DNA from 2 places in the Micromonospora sp. GCM10011542 genome. Region 2 is predicted to be linked to the other one. Evidence: riboswitches for the same ligand, from Rfam matches in the RefSeq annotation. Region 2 holds a riboswitch; the other holds the start of a gene.
What was found. A riboswitch is a leader RNA that binds a small molecule or an ion and turns the genes downstream of it on or off. The one in region 2 is predicted to bind cyclic di-AMP.
Positions count from the first base shown of each region.

Region 1 (6,953 bases), on a different contig from region 2:
ACTATCGACGGCGGTGAGGGCGGTACCGGGGCCGCGCCGCTGATCTTCACGGACTCGGTGTCGCTGCCGTTCCAGCAGGGCTTCTCCCGGGTGTACAAGGTCTTCGCCGGACGCGGCCTGCACGAGCAGGTGGTCTTCGTCGGCGCCGGCAAGCTCGGCCTGCCGGACAACGCGATCGTGGCGTTCGCCCTGGGCTGCGACATGGTCAACGTGGGCCGGGAGGCGATGCTGTCGATCGGCTGCATACAGGCGCAGAAGTGCCACACCGACACCTGCCCGACCGGTGTGGCGACCCAGAACGCCTGGCTGGCCCGCGGGCTGGACCCGGCCCTGAAGTCGGTACGGGCGGCCAACTACCTGCGTACGTTGCGCCGGGACCTGATGAAGGTGGCCGAGGCGTGCGGGGTGGAGCACCCCGGTCTGATCGACACCGGCGCGGTCGAGATCCTCGACGGCCGCACCGGCTCGACCCCACTGCACGAGGTGTACGGCTACCGGCCGGAGTGGGGGCTGCCGGCACCGGCCGACCGGGCCGAAATCGTCCGGTTGATGACCGGCGAGGTTCCGCAGGGTGGCAGCGCCCCGCCCTCCCCCACCGCGGTCGGGTGACCAGAGCCGGTCACCGGGCCGATAATCCGTGGAGGCGACGTCGGGAGCCACCGTATCGTGGCGCGGTGCTGATCAGACGTGAGACAGCCGCCGACGTCGACGCCATCCGCGCGGTGCACGCCGCCGCCTTCACCCCGCCGGACGCCGGTGGCGTACCCGTCGAGGCGACACTGGTCGACGCGCTGCGCGCCGACGAGGGCTGGCTGCCCGCGTACTCCCTGGTCGCGGTCGCCCCGGACGGCCAGGTGGTGGGGCACGTGGTGGCGACCCGCGGTCGGGTGGCCGGCGAGCCGGTCGCGCTCGGCCTCGGACCGCTCGGCGTGCTCCCGGGCTGGCAGCGGCGCGGCGTCGGCTCGGGGCTGATGCACGCGGTGCTCGGCGCGGCCGACGCCCGCGACGAGCCGCTGGTGATCCTGCTCGGGCACCCCGACTACTACCCGCGCTTCGGGTTCCGGCCGGCCGTCGAGGTGGGCGTCACCCCGCCGCAGCCGTGGGGGCCGCGGTACTTCCAGGCCCGCCCGTTGAGCGCCTGGCGGGAGTCGATCCGGGGCGAGTTCCGCTACGCGGCCCCGTTCGAAGGGCTGTGAGCCCGCCACACGTCCGCCGTCGACGGCCCGCCGACCTCGACGGGTGCGTCACGGCACTCGCCCTGGTGCACCGGGCCGACCGCTATCCGCTGAACTGGCCGGCCGACCCGCAGCGGTGGCTGCGCGACGCCGAACCGGCCTGGGTGGCCGTCGACGACGCCGCGACGATCGTCGGGCACGTGGCCGTGCGCCCGCTGCCCGCCCCGGCGGACGGCCCACCCGCCCGCCCGTCGGCCGAGGTGAGCCGGTTCTTCGTGGTTCCGACCGCCCGCGGGTCGGCGCTGGGTGGCGTGCTGCTGGCCGAGGTACGCCGGTGGGCCGCCGAGCGCGGTCGCGACCTGATCCTCGAGGTGGTCGCCGAGAACGCCGCGGCCATCGCCCGCTACGAGCAGGCCGGTTGGCGGTACGCCGGCACCACCACCGCCGACTGGACCGCCCCGGACGGCCGCCCGGTGGCGCTGCGGCACTACCGGCAACCGGCGGACCCCGCGCCACCACGGTAGCCGCCCGGACGTACCGGTCACGCACGTCCGCCCAGGTCAGTGCGCTGAGGTTGGCCGCCATGCGAACATGTGTTCGTGTCGACCGAGGCCACCATCCTGCACGCCGACCTGGACGCCTTCTACGCGTCGGTCGAGCAGCGCGACGATCCTCGGCTGCGCGGTCGGCCGGTGATCGTCGGCGGCGGCGTGGTGCTGGCGGCCAGCTACGAGGCGAAGGCCCGAGGGGTACGCAGCGCGATGGGCGGCCAGCAGGCGCGGCGGCTCTGCCCGGACGCGATCGTGGTGCCGCCGAGGATGTCGGCGTACACGGCGGCCAGCCGCGCGGTGTTCGAGATCTTCCGGCGGACCACCCCGCTGGTCGAGGGGCTCTCCATCGACGAGGCGTTCCTCGACGTGGGCGGTCTGCGGCGGCTGGTCGGGGCTCCGGTCGGGATCGCCGACCGGCTGCGCCGCGAGGTACGCGAGCAGGTCGGCCTGCCCATCACGGTCGGGGTGGCGCGGACGAAGTTCCTGGCCAAGGTGGCCAGCGGGGTGGCCAAGCCCGACGGGCTGCTGGTCGTCGCGCCCGAACGCGAACGGGACTTCCTGCACCCGCTGCCGGTCGAGCGGCTGTGGGGCGTCGGGCCGGTCACCGCCGCCAAGCTGCGCGAGCGGCGGATCCACACCGTGGGCGACGTGGCGCGGCTGGGCGAGGCGGCTCTGGTGTCGCTGCTCGGCGGGGGTGCCGGCCGGCACCTGCACGCGCTGGCGCACCACCGCGACCCGCGGTCGGTGCAGGTGGGCCGGCGGCGCGGGTCGATGGGCGCACAGCACGCGCTGGGCCGTGCCCCGCACACGTCGGCCGACCTGGACGCCACCCTGGCCGGCCTCGTCGACCGGGTCACCCGCCGGATGCGAGCCGCCGGCCGGTCCGGGCGCACGGTGACGCTGCGGCTACGGTTCGGCGACTACGCCCGGGCCACCCGCTCGCACACCCTCGTCAAGGCCACCGCGGACACCGTGCCGCTGCTGGCCGCCGCACGGGCGCTGCTGGGGGCCGCGCTGCCTGACATCGACCGGCGGGGCGTCACGCTGATCGGCGTCTCGGTCGCCAACCTCGACGACAACCCGGTCCAGCCGGAGCTGCCCTTCGACCGCGATCCGGGCGCCGAGCTGGACGCGGCGGTCGACGCCGTCCGGGACCGGTTCGGCTCGGCCGCGCTCACGCGCGCGGTACTGCTCGGCCGGGACCCGGGCGTCGAGATGCCGCTGCTGCCGGACTGACGCACATCCACGGCCCCGGCACACCGGCGGCGACCTGAGCTGAAAGGCACATCACAGCAGGTGGCGGGTTTAGCCCCGGGCATGTTGGGTGACTGTGCAGGGAATCAGCCTGACAGGGGGGACCACCATGTCCGAGGACAGCAGCAATCGACCGAGCCGCCGCACCGAGCGTCCCGCGGACGTGACGGACCCGCTGCTCTGGCAGCTGGCCGTGGACGTGCTGAGCGCCCACGAGCCGGACGAGAACGGCGCCTGCCGCAACCTGCTGTGCGCCGGCCAACCCTGGCCGTGCGCCGCCCGCAGCAGCGCCGAACAGTCGCTCCGGTTGGCACGCGGCTCGACCGAGACACCCGCGACGGCCGACGGGGGCGAGGGCGCCGCCACCGGCTCCGGCTGGTCGGCGGAGTCGGTGCCGGCGGCACGACGCAACCGGGCGGCCGGCTCCGCGTCGTCGCGTCGCGGGTCCGGGGCGACCGCCTCGGCGGCCTGACGCCGCAGACCGCGCCCACCACACGGGCGCGTCCGACGTCGTCGCACACACGAAACGCCCGACCGGTATCCGGTCGGGCGTCCGTGTGCCGTGCGTCAGAGGCTGAGCCGCTGACCCGGGAAGATCAGGCCCGGGTCGGCGCCGATCAGCTTCTTGTTCTGCTCGTACAGCGCCTGCCAGCCGCCGGCCACCCGCTGCGCCTGAGCAATCTGCGACAGGGTGTCGCCCGGCTTGACCAGGTACGTCGAGCCGCCGGCCGGCGCGGTGCGCCGGTGACTGCGGGTCGCCGGCTGGTCGTCGCGCGAGGACCGCTCCTTCGGCTTCGAGGTCGAGCCGGACTTCGACGTGGACTTCGACGACGAGCCGGAGCTGGTCGACGACCTACCGGACGAGCCGGACGTCGACCCGCCCTTCTTGCCGCAGGTCGGCCAGGCACCGATGCCCTGCCCGTCGAGCACCTTCTCGGCGATCGCGATCTGCTCGCCACGGGTGGCCAGGTCGGCCCGGGCGGCGTACTTCTTGCCGCCGTAGCCGGCCCAGGTGCTCTGCGAGAACTGCAGACCGCCGTAGTAGCCGTTGCCGGTGTTGATGTGCCAGTTGCCGCTGGACTCGCACTGGGCGATCGCGTCCCAGTTGACGCCCGCCTGGGCCGGGGCGGCCGGGCCGAACAGGGCGACGGCGCCGGTGACCGCGCCGACGGCCAGGGCACCGACGGCGACGCGGCGGGTGGTGACCCGTCGGTGACGGGGAACGTATTCAGTTGCCATCTGAGCTTCCTCCACGCCGGCGAGGTCAGCTGTCGGGTTCGGGCCGAGGAGCCCGGCCGCGCGATGGCGGCTTCACCCCGAGGTGACGTGCACCGAGGAACTTGGGTCCCCCGCTCCTGCCCGGTTGACTGGGTTCCGACGGCCGGCGGCAGGATTTGGCGTTACCGGTCGCGGTGTCCACGTTGGCGGACCCGACCGACGTTAGGCACCGTCGGTGACGGTCGCCCACTGCCTGTGAACTTCTTCACCAGCCCCCGCGCGGAGCCCGGCGTAGCGGTTGCGGACCGCGCGGGACTGTGCAGTGACCACGATGGACCGATTCTGATCAGGCCCGCTGCGGCCCACCCGTCCGTCGTCGCGGAGGCGTTCCGGTTCACCCGACCCGGGCACGAGAACGTCGCCGGAGTGCGCCACCTGGCCCGCCGTCGAGGGCTCCGGCCGAGTTGGCATCGGCCGGCGGGAGGCGCTCCCCCGCCGGCCGATACGTCTGGATCAGAGGGTGCGGGCCAGCCGGTCGGCGAGCGCCCGGGTGAACCGGGCCGGGTCGGTCAGCTCGCCGCCCTCGGCGAGCACCGCCAGCCCGTAGAGCAGCTCGGCGGTCTCGGTCAGCGAGCCGGTGTCACCGCCCTGCTCGTGAGCCTTGCGCAGGCCGGCGATCAGCGGGTGTCCGGGGTTGACCTCCAGGATGCGCTTCACCTGCGGGATCTCGTGGCCCATCGCCCGGTACATCTTCTCCAGGGTCGGGGTGAGGTCCTGCGCGTCGCCGACGACGCAGGCCGGCGAGGTGGTCAGCCGGGACGAGAGACGGACCTCCCGGACCCGGTCGGCCAGGGCGGTGCCGAGCCAGCCGAGCAGCTCGGCGAAGTCCTGACGCTGCCGTTCCCGCTCGGCCTCGGCCTCCTGCTTCTCCTCCGCGGTGTCCAGGTCGACCTCACCCTTGGCGATGGAGCGCAGCGGTCGGCCCTCGTACGCGCCGACGCGCTCGACCCACACCTCGTCGACCGGGTCGGTGAGCAGCAGCACCTCGTGGCCCTTGGCGCGGAACGCCTCCAGGTGCGGGGAGTTCTCGATGGTGGTGCGGGACTCGCCGGTGGCGTACCAGATGTCGCTCTGGCCGTCCTTCATCCGCGCGACGTAGCCGGCCAGATCGGTGGGCTCGGCCAGGTCGTGGGTGGAGGCGACCGACAGGATCTCCAGCAGGGTTTCCCGGTTGTCGGTGTCGTCGATCAGCCCTTCCTTGACCACCGCGCCGAACTCGGTCCAGAAGGTGCGGTAGCGCTCGGGGTGGTTGGCCTTCAGGTCCTTGACGGTGGTGAGGACCTTCTTCACCAGGCGACGGCGGACGATCTGGATCTGCCGGTCCTGCTGGAGGATCTCCCGAGAGATGTTCAGCGACAGGTCGTGCGCGTCCACCACGCCCTTGACGAAGCGCAGGTAGTTGGGGACCAACGCCTCGCAGTCGTCCATGATGAACACCCGCTTGACGTAGAGCTGCACGCCGCGGCGGCCCTGCGGGGAGAACAGGTCGAGCGGGGCGTGGTTGGGGAGGAACAGCAGCGCCTCGTACTCGAAGGTCCCCTCCCCCTTCATGTGCACGATCTCCAGCGGGTCGGCCCAGTCGTGGCTGACGTGCTTGTAGAACTCGTGGTACTCGGCCTGGTCGACCTCGTCGCGGGGCCGCGCCCAGAGCGCCTTCATCGAGTTGAGCGTCTGCACCTCGCTGGTGGCGTCCGCGCCGTCGGCGCCGGGGCGCTCGACGCGCATCCGGATCGGCCAGGCGATGAAGTCGGAGTACCGCTTGACGATCTCCCGGATCGTCCACTCGGCGGTGTAGTCGTGCAGGTTGTCCTCGGCGTCGGCCGGCTTGAGGTGCAGGGTGACGGCCGTGCCCTGCGGCGCGGTGTCGACCGCCTCGATGGAGTACGTGCCCTCGCCGGTGGACTCCCAGCGGGTACCGCCGCTCTCGCCGGCCTTGCGGGTCAGCAGGGTGACCCGGTCGGCGACCATGAACGCGGCGTAGAAACCGACCCCGAACTGGCCGATCAGCTCCTGCGAGGCACGGGCGTCGGCGGACTCGCGCAGCTGGCGCAGCAGCTCGGCGGTGCCGGACTTGGCGATGGTGCCGATCAGCCCGACCACCTCGTCGCGGGTCATCCCGATGCCGTTGTCCCGCACGGTCAGCGTGCGGGCGTCCCGGTCCACCTCGATGGCGACGTGCAGGTCGTCGGTGTCGGCGGCGAGGTCCTTGTCGACCATCGTCGCCAGCCGCAGCTTGTCCAGCGCGTCGGACGCGTTCGAGATGAGTTCCCGCAGGAAGACGTCCTTGTTCGAGTAGATCGAGTGGACCACCAGCTGGAGGAGCTGACGCGCCTCGGCCTGGAACTCCAACGTCTCGGTCCGGTTGCTCACACCGTCTCCCTTCTCGGCTCATGCGGATGTTCGCGGAAAGGATACGAGCCGTCACGGGGTGGGTCGCGTCCGCGTCCGGGTCGTATTCCCGATCCGGGTCGCACGACGGGTGATCTGGCTGACTTTGCTAAACAGAAGTCAGACGGATACGGTTCCGGTCATGAAGATCGCTGGAACCACCGCCCTCGTCACCGGCGCCAACCGTGGCTTCGGCCGGCACCTGGCCGCCGAACTCCTCGCCCGCGGCGCGACCGTCTACGCCGGCGCCCGGAACCCGGACAGCGTGGACCTGCCCGGCGTGACGCCGGTGCGACTGGACATCACC
Region 1 covers NZ_JBHSBO010000062.1:48,644-55,596, reverse strand. The annotation lists gene ACFOW4_RS26975 (glutamate synthase-related protein) at 1-609, shown strand, start outside; gene ACFOW4_RS26970 (GNAT family N-acetyltransferase) at 675-1,196, shown strand; gene ACFOW4_RS26965 (GNAT family N-acetyltransferase) at 1,193-1,699, shown strand; gene dinB (DNA polymerase IV) at 1,775-2,962, shown strand; gene ACFOW4_RS26955 (hypothetical protein) at 3,090-3,452, shown strand; gene ACFOW4_RS26950 (transglycosylase family protein) at 3,548-4,219, opposite strand; cyclic di-AMP (ydaO/yuaA leader) riboswitch at 4,219-4,390, opposite strand; gene htpG (molecular chaperone HtpG) at 4,712-6,628, opposite strand; gene ACFOW4_RS26940 (SDR family oxidoreductase) at 6,789-6,953, shown strand, end outside.
Region 1: it holds a riboswitch for cyclic di-AMP, as region 2 does, so the genes downstream of both, ACFOW4_RS26950 (transglycosylase family protein) here and ACFOW4_RS01000 (C39 family peptidase) in region 2, are expected to answer to the same signal.

Region 2 (6,953 bases):
GCCGAGCAGCTCGGCACCGCCCTGATGGGGCTGCTCGCCGTGGTCGCCGGGGCAGCGGCGCTGGTCCTGCCGGCCGCCGTCGCCCTGGTCGCCAGCCTGCTGGTCGCCGCTGGCGCGGGGGCCGTGGCGGTCGACCTGGCCCGGCGGCGGTTCCGGCCGGCCGCCGGCGGCGGACCGGTGGCCCGGGCGCTGCGCCAGCACCAGCCGGAGTTCGTGCTCTACTTCTCCGCCCCGCCCGGCTCCGAGTACCAGGTCACCATGTGGCTGCCGTACCTGGAGCGGATCGGCCGGCCGTTCGTGGTCCTGCTGCGCGAGCCGGAGTTCCTGGCCCCGATCGCCGCCGCCACCACGGCCCCGGTGGTCTACTGCCCCACCCTGCGGGCGATGGACGAGGTCTTCGTGCCGAGCCTGCGGGCGGCGTTCTACGTCAACCACGGCGCGAAGAACAGCCACTGCATCCGGTTCACCCAGCTCACCCACGTCCAGCTGCACCACGGTGACAGCGACAAGGCGCCGAGCGCCAACCCGGTGTCGGCGATCTTCGACCGGATCTTCGTGGCCGGCCCGGCGGCGATCGACCGGTACGCCCGAGCCGGGGTGGACATCCCGGCCGAGAAGTTCGTGGTGGTGGGCCGCCCGCAGGTGGAGTCGATCGAGGTGCGCCAGGAGCCGGTGCGCGGCCTGGCCCAGCCGACGGTGCTCTACACCCCGACCTGGACCGGGCACCACGCCGACGCCGACTACTGCTCGCTGCCGGTGGCCGAGAAGCTGCTGCGGCGGCTGCTGGAGCGCGGCGCGACGGTGATCCTGCGCGCCCACCCGTACACCGCGCAGAACCCGGCCTCGGCCCGCCAGCTCGGTCGGCTGACCGAGCTGCTGGTCGCCGACCGGGCCAGCACCGGGCGGCAGCACGTGGTGGGTGCCGCAGCCCGGGAGCTGAGCCTGGCCGAGTGCGTGAACCGGTCCGACGCGCTGGTCTCGGACGTGTCCGGGGTGATCTCCGACTACCTCTACTCGGGCAAGCCGTACGCGGTCACCGACATGGGCGACGAGGGCGACCGGTTCACCGAGCACTTCCCGCTGGCCGGGTCGGGCTACGTGCTGCGCCGGGACATGTCCAACGTCGACGAGGTGCTGACCGCCCTGCTGGACACCGATCCGCTGGCCGAGGCCCGCTGGCTCACCCGCCGCCGCTACCTGGGCGACTTCCCCGCCGAGTCGTACGCCGAGGGGTTCCTGGCCGCCGCCCGGCGGGAGCTGGCGGCGACGCCGGATCAGGCGACCGAGCGACAGGCACCGTCGCTCTCCCCCACCGCCTAGCTCAGCGGTACGTCTCCAGCAGCGCCAGCACGGCCGCCGGGTCCTGCAGGTGCGCGTTGTGGCCGAGCCCGGGCAGGGTGACGACCGGTACGCCGAAGGCTCTGAGCTGGGCGTCGGTGACCATCGGGTCGTGCTCGCCCCGGGCCAGCAGTACGGGCGCGTCGGTCGCCGCCAGCAGCGCGGCCAGGTCGGGCGCACCCACGGCGAACGCGGCGGGGTCCATCGCCAGCCGCCATCGGCCGTCAACCTGCCGCAGCCCGGCGTCCACCGCCGGGTGGTCCGGCGGGAACAGCCCCTCCAGCCCGGACACCCGCAGGTAGCGGCGGGCCGCCTCATCGCGGCTGGCGAACCAGCTCACCGGGCGGGCGGCGAGCTCGCCGGCGCGGGCAAGTTCGGCCGGCGTCCAGACCGCCTTGATGCCCAGCCCGACCACGGCGTCGACGGCCACCCCCGCGTGGCGGGCGGCGAGTGCCAGACCGACCACACCGCCCAGGGAGTGCCCGAGTACGACCACCCGGTCGGCGACGGCGAGGCCGTGCGCGACCCGGTCGGCGATCCCGGCGAACGAGTACTCCGGCAGCGACGGCGACCGGCCGTGACCGGCCAGGTCCGGTGCCAGCCACCGCCCGCTCCACCGCTCTTCGAGCAGTGGCGCCCAGGGCGACCAGACGTCCCCGGTCGCCCCCATGCCGTGCAGCAGCAACAGGACCGGCTCGCCGCGCAATTTCTCCGCCACGGCCGCAGTCTGTCATGACGCGCACCACCCCGACCACCGGCGATCGCCCGGCCAGACTCGGATCTACGCACCGTCGGTCCATCGTGGAGGATTCGTCACCAATCACCCGGCGTACGGGTTCGTCGCGCTCCGGACCGCCCGCGACGGCAACGGGCGCCGACCCCGCGCAGGGGGTCGGCGCCCGTTGGGCCTCGTGCGTGACTCAGGCGGAGTAGCCCCGGGTGGTCATCCAGTTGGCCAGGTCGATGGTGCTGATCCAGTAGGACGGGTCGGCCGGGTTGGCCGAGTCGGCGATCCGCACGGTCCGGCCCTCGTCCTTGTAGCCCACCACGGCGATGTAGTGCCCGCCGCCGTAGGAGTGCCAGTTGCCGTCGGTGTCGGTGGCGTCCCCGACGATATTCGCCACCACGCCGCGACCGTCGGTGATCGCCCGCACGACGTCAGCCTGGAGCCGGTCCATCTGCGCCGGGCTGGGCGCGTTCGGGAACATCCGGGTCCGGTACGGCGAGCCCTTGACCTCGGCGTTGAGCACCCGGGTGGTGTCCTCGGCCGAGTTGGTGCCCATCTCGGTGGTGCCCAGCTTGGCGCCCAGCTCCTCCTGCGTGCGATCGATGCCGGCAGCGCTGAGCGCGTTGCGGGTGGCCGCCGGACCGCAGTTGTAGAAGGTGTTCTGCGCCTGGTAGTCGTACTTCAGCAGCTTGGACGCCGGCGGCTTCGGCGGCGCGGGCTTACGGGTCAGGTCCGGGTCACCGCTGGTCTTGGCGGCCCGGGAGGCGCTGGTCGGGGCCGGCACGGCGGTGGCGGGCGAGCCGCTGGTCGACGCGGACGCGGCGGCACCCGCCCCGCCCATCGCGGCGGCGTCGCTGCGAAGTTCGGCGGCGACGGTGGTCGCGGTCTGACGGCCGATGGGCGCGTCGTCGGCGTTGGCGAGCAGGGCGCCGGTGGTGGACGCGAGAGCCAGGGCCGCGGCGGACGCGGCGACGATCTGGTACGGGCGCTCGCTGGCGAGACGACGCAGCTGACGCTTGAGAGTGTGCTTCACGGGGTCCTCCACGGGTTCGGGGCGAGAGCGGCGCACCAGGGCCGGGTCGGGATCCGGGTAGGCGGCAGCGCGCGGACCGTGGTCCGCGCGGGTGGTGGCAGCTCAGGTGCACGCCCGGCCGGGCCGGGCTGGAAGGGCGGTGACCCGGGGGGTCAGCTCACCGTCACCGGACGAATGAGCGGGGGTACCGCGACGCCGTGGAGGCGGGGGAACAACCGGGGGGTGGAATGGTGCTGCACGGAATGGAACTCCTTCCGGAACCGCCTACCGGGTTAGCTGACGGATTCGGGCGGGAAGATCGCCCTACCGCGGGCCGTGGCTCGCGGATTCACCCCGGACGTACCTGGGTCCCCGGCTCGTAGATCACGATTAAGCGGGTCGACGCGGCGTCGCCTCTTGCGATCGGTAACCGCATCGGACGAGCGAACACTACTGGTCCTCTCCCGCGCTGCCAAGCCAGGCTCACCTGCGTAAACCTGAATTGGCGCGGCAATTTTTACGCGTTTCGCCGCTGACGTGACTCGATGGGACAAGCGGTTACGGCGGCACCCGGGGTCGACAACCGGACAGCCGGCCGGCAATGACGCCGCATTCGCGTGAGGATTACGCCCGGCCGTGCCAGGTGCCCGTTTCGGTGTCGTGTGACCCGGCTCACGGCATGGTTGGGACGATTTCGGTCTGCGTACCGCAGGTCGGGACCGATCTTCGGCCGGGCGACCCCGGCGCCTGCCCCCTCAACATCAGGCGATGACAGTCAGCCCACCCGGGCCGGACGCCAGCGGGCCGCGGTCGCCGGGCGGGCCGCCGTGGTGGTGGCCGGCCGGATCGGCACCCGGACCGGTCGCAGCCGGGCCGCCGCCGCGTACGCCTCCTCCGCGAGCGCGCGAGCCGCCTCGGCGGCCACCTCGGCACTCCGCCACGCGGCCTGCTCACGCTCGGCCGCGGCGCGATGCGCGAGCAGCTTGCCGTCCCGGATCGCGCGACTCAGCAGCGCCTCCTGCTCGACCGGGTGCCGCCGGGGATCCCACCCGTTGCGGTGCGCGAACACGTCAGTGAGCTGACGCATCGAGAGGTCACCCCGCCAGTGCGCCGCCATCGCCGCGCGGTGCAGGTACCGCTCCCGGGCGGCGTACTCCGTCGGGGTGCGGGGCGTGCGGGGGCTGGGGAGCGCACCCGCGCCAGCGAACCGGCGGGCGGCGCGTTCCGCCTCGTCGTACCCCACCCAGGCCCGCTCGGTCGCCTCCTGAGCGGCCAGCCAGTCGGCGCGACGTCGTCGGGCGGTCTGCGCCGCGCCGGCCGCGGCGACGGCCACCTCCTCGGCGTACCGGCGCAGGTCGGCCGCCTCGACGGCGGCGAGCTCCCGGGCGGTGGGCGTCGGGGCCGGGTCGACGGCCGGCCGGTCCCGCTCGGGGCGAGCGACCAGCACGGTGAGCACGGTCAGGGCCAGGAGGAACAGGGCCGACCAGATGGCGGCGGCCTGCGGAACCTCGGTCAGAAACTGGTAGAGGACGGTCTCCATGGTCGGCACCTCGGGGGAAGAGCGCTGCGGTGGAAGCCGCACGGCCGCCGGGACCGCCGCGGCGCGGGCCACGGCTCGGCGGGGCGGGGTGCGGAGATGGGTGATCGACAGGCGCGGTGGCGGGGCGGGCCCCCGATGACTCAGCGCGCCGGCGGGGCCCGGGAGGCCCGGGTGGCCGGATCGGCGGTACGCGGCAACCACCGTGCCGCGATGCCGGCGGCACCCTCGGCCAGCCCGGCGGCCTCGACGGCGGGCGCCGCCGCGTGCGCGTCGGGTGACGTCGGCGAGCCGGCGTGGCTCACAGCGACCGGGGTCGCCTGGCTCACGGCGACCGGGGTGGCGTGGTCGACCGCGACCGGGGTGGCGTGGCTCACGGCGATCGGGGTGGACTGGCCGACGGCGATCATGGCCGCCTGGTCGGCGGCGCCGCACGGGACGACCCACCCGGAGGACGGCGGGCCCGTCGCCCCGGCCGAGATGTGCGGCGGGCCGGCCTGGGCCGGCGCAGCGGCTGACGCACCGGCGCCGAGGGCCAGGGCGGCGAGCACGGCCAGGCTGGTCAGCAGCCGCGTCGCCCAGCGCGCCACCCACCACAACGGACAGGTGAGCGCGACGGGAGGCACGGCCCCACGCTACCGCCGGCGCCGGCCGCACGCATCGACGCCGGGCGTGTCGGCTGTCGCCGCGCCGGGGCTCCGGTCCAGCATGGACGCGATCAGCGCGAGTCGACGCGTACCCGTCGCCCGTCGTCGACCGCATCGTCGTCGACCGTGGCGGCCTCATCGATCACGGCGGCGTCAGTGACCACGGCGTCAGTGACCGCGGCGTCAGTGACCGCGGCGTCGTCGCCGGTCCGCGGTCGCGGGATGCCGCCGCCCGGCGGCGCCCCGCCGCGGCGAGGTGCGAGCCGGCGCATCAACGGCGTCTCCACGTAGCGGTGCAGCAGCCCGGCCAGCACCAGGGTCAGCAGCAGGAAGCCGAGCACCACCGCCGGACCACGCCAGCCGGTGAAGCCGACGCCCAGATTCCCGGACCAACGCAGAACGGCCGTCATCACCAGGACGTGCACCAGGTAGAAGGCGAACGACACCTCACCCAACCAGATCAGCGGGCGGGACCGCCACGGTGAGGACCCGCCACGGACGTCCGCGTCGGCCGCGGCGGTGATGACCAGCAGGTACGCCGCCGCGAGCAGGGCCGCCCACAGCTCCGCGCGGACCCACTGCGCGGCGGCCACCCAGACGACCACGAAGAGCACACTGGCGACACTCAGCCGAGGGCCCCGCCACCAGCCCCGACGCATCAGCTCAGCCGCCGCCGCGCCCATCCAGAACTCCAGCGACCGCACCGGCGGGAAGATCTGGGCGAACCACCACCGGTTGACCTCCGGCACCAGCGTCTGGGCCGGCCAGAGCGCGAGGATCAGCAGCGGCACCGCGACCACCACCGCCCACAGCGCCCAGGGCCGGGCCCGGCGCAACAGCGGCAGCGCCAGCGGCAGGCAGAGGTAGAAGAAGAACTCGCAGGACAGCGACCAGCTCACCGTGTTGACGCTGTAGAACCAGCCGGACCGCGCGTCCCACGCCTGCAACAGCAGCAGGTTCTCCACCGCGACGGCCGGGGAGATCGGGTCGGCGAACCAGAGGGCGACCAGCAGCGCTGCGGCCCAGAGCACCAGGTGGTTCGGGTAGATCTTGGCGAATCGCCGCCGCCAGAAGGACCGTTTCCGCTCGCCGTCCCGCGCCGACCAGACCAGCACGAAGCCGCTGAGGATGAAGAAGAACTCCACTCCGGACAGGCCCAGGGCGAACACCTTGTCGACCACCGCCCGGTAGTCGGGCTCGACGATGATCCCCATGGTGGCGACGTGGAAGCCGAACACCAGCAGCGCGGCGATCCAACGCAGCCCGGTCAGCGAGGGCAGGCGCCCGGCGACGCGCTCTGGACGGGCCTCCGCGACGGCGGCCGTGGTGCTCGTCATGCCTGGGTTCCGACGCTCCGCAGGGTCACCAGCACGTACCTCTCCTCCTTGGCGCGACGCCGGGCGGAGCGGCGTCCACCCGCCCGGCCGTGAGGCGCGGCGCGGTCCACGGCGGCCCGGGCGGGCCGCACCGGGGCACCCTACCGGCTCACGATCGGGCCGGGCCCGCGTCCGGTACCCCGGGCCGTCGGCCACCGCCGCTCGACCTCTGGAGTTTCCCGACCTGCTGCGGCTGATCGACGAACGGTCCACCGCGTTCCGCAGCGCGGTCGCCTCCGCGCCCAGCCTCGACGTCGAATTCCGTCTATGATCCACTGGCAACGCGACCGTCACGGAGGAACGCCGGTGATCGACG
Region 2 covers NZ_JBHSBO010000003.1:88,607-95,559, reverse strand. The annotation lists gene ACFOW4_RS01010 (CDP-glycerol glycerophosphotransferase family protein) at 1-1,320, shown strand, start outside; gene ACFOW4_RS01005 (alpha/beta fold hydrolase) at 1,322-2,056, opposite strand; gene ACFOW4_RS01000 (C39 family peptidase) at 2,259-3,098, opposite strand; cyclic di-AMP (ydaO/yuaA leader) riboswitch at 3,345-3,484, opposite strand; gene ACFOW4_RS00995 (hypothetical protein) at 3,853-4,617, opposite strand; gene ACFOW4_RS00990 (hypothetical protein) at 4,758-5,240, opposite strand; gene ACFOW4_RS00985 (acyltransferase family protein) at 5,333-6,598, opposite strand; gene ACFOW4_RS00980 (HAD family hydrolase) at 6,944-6,953, shown strand, end outside.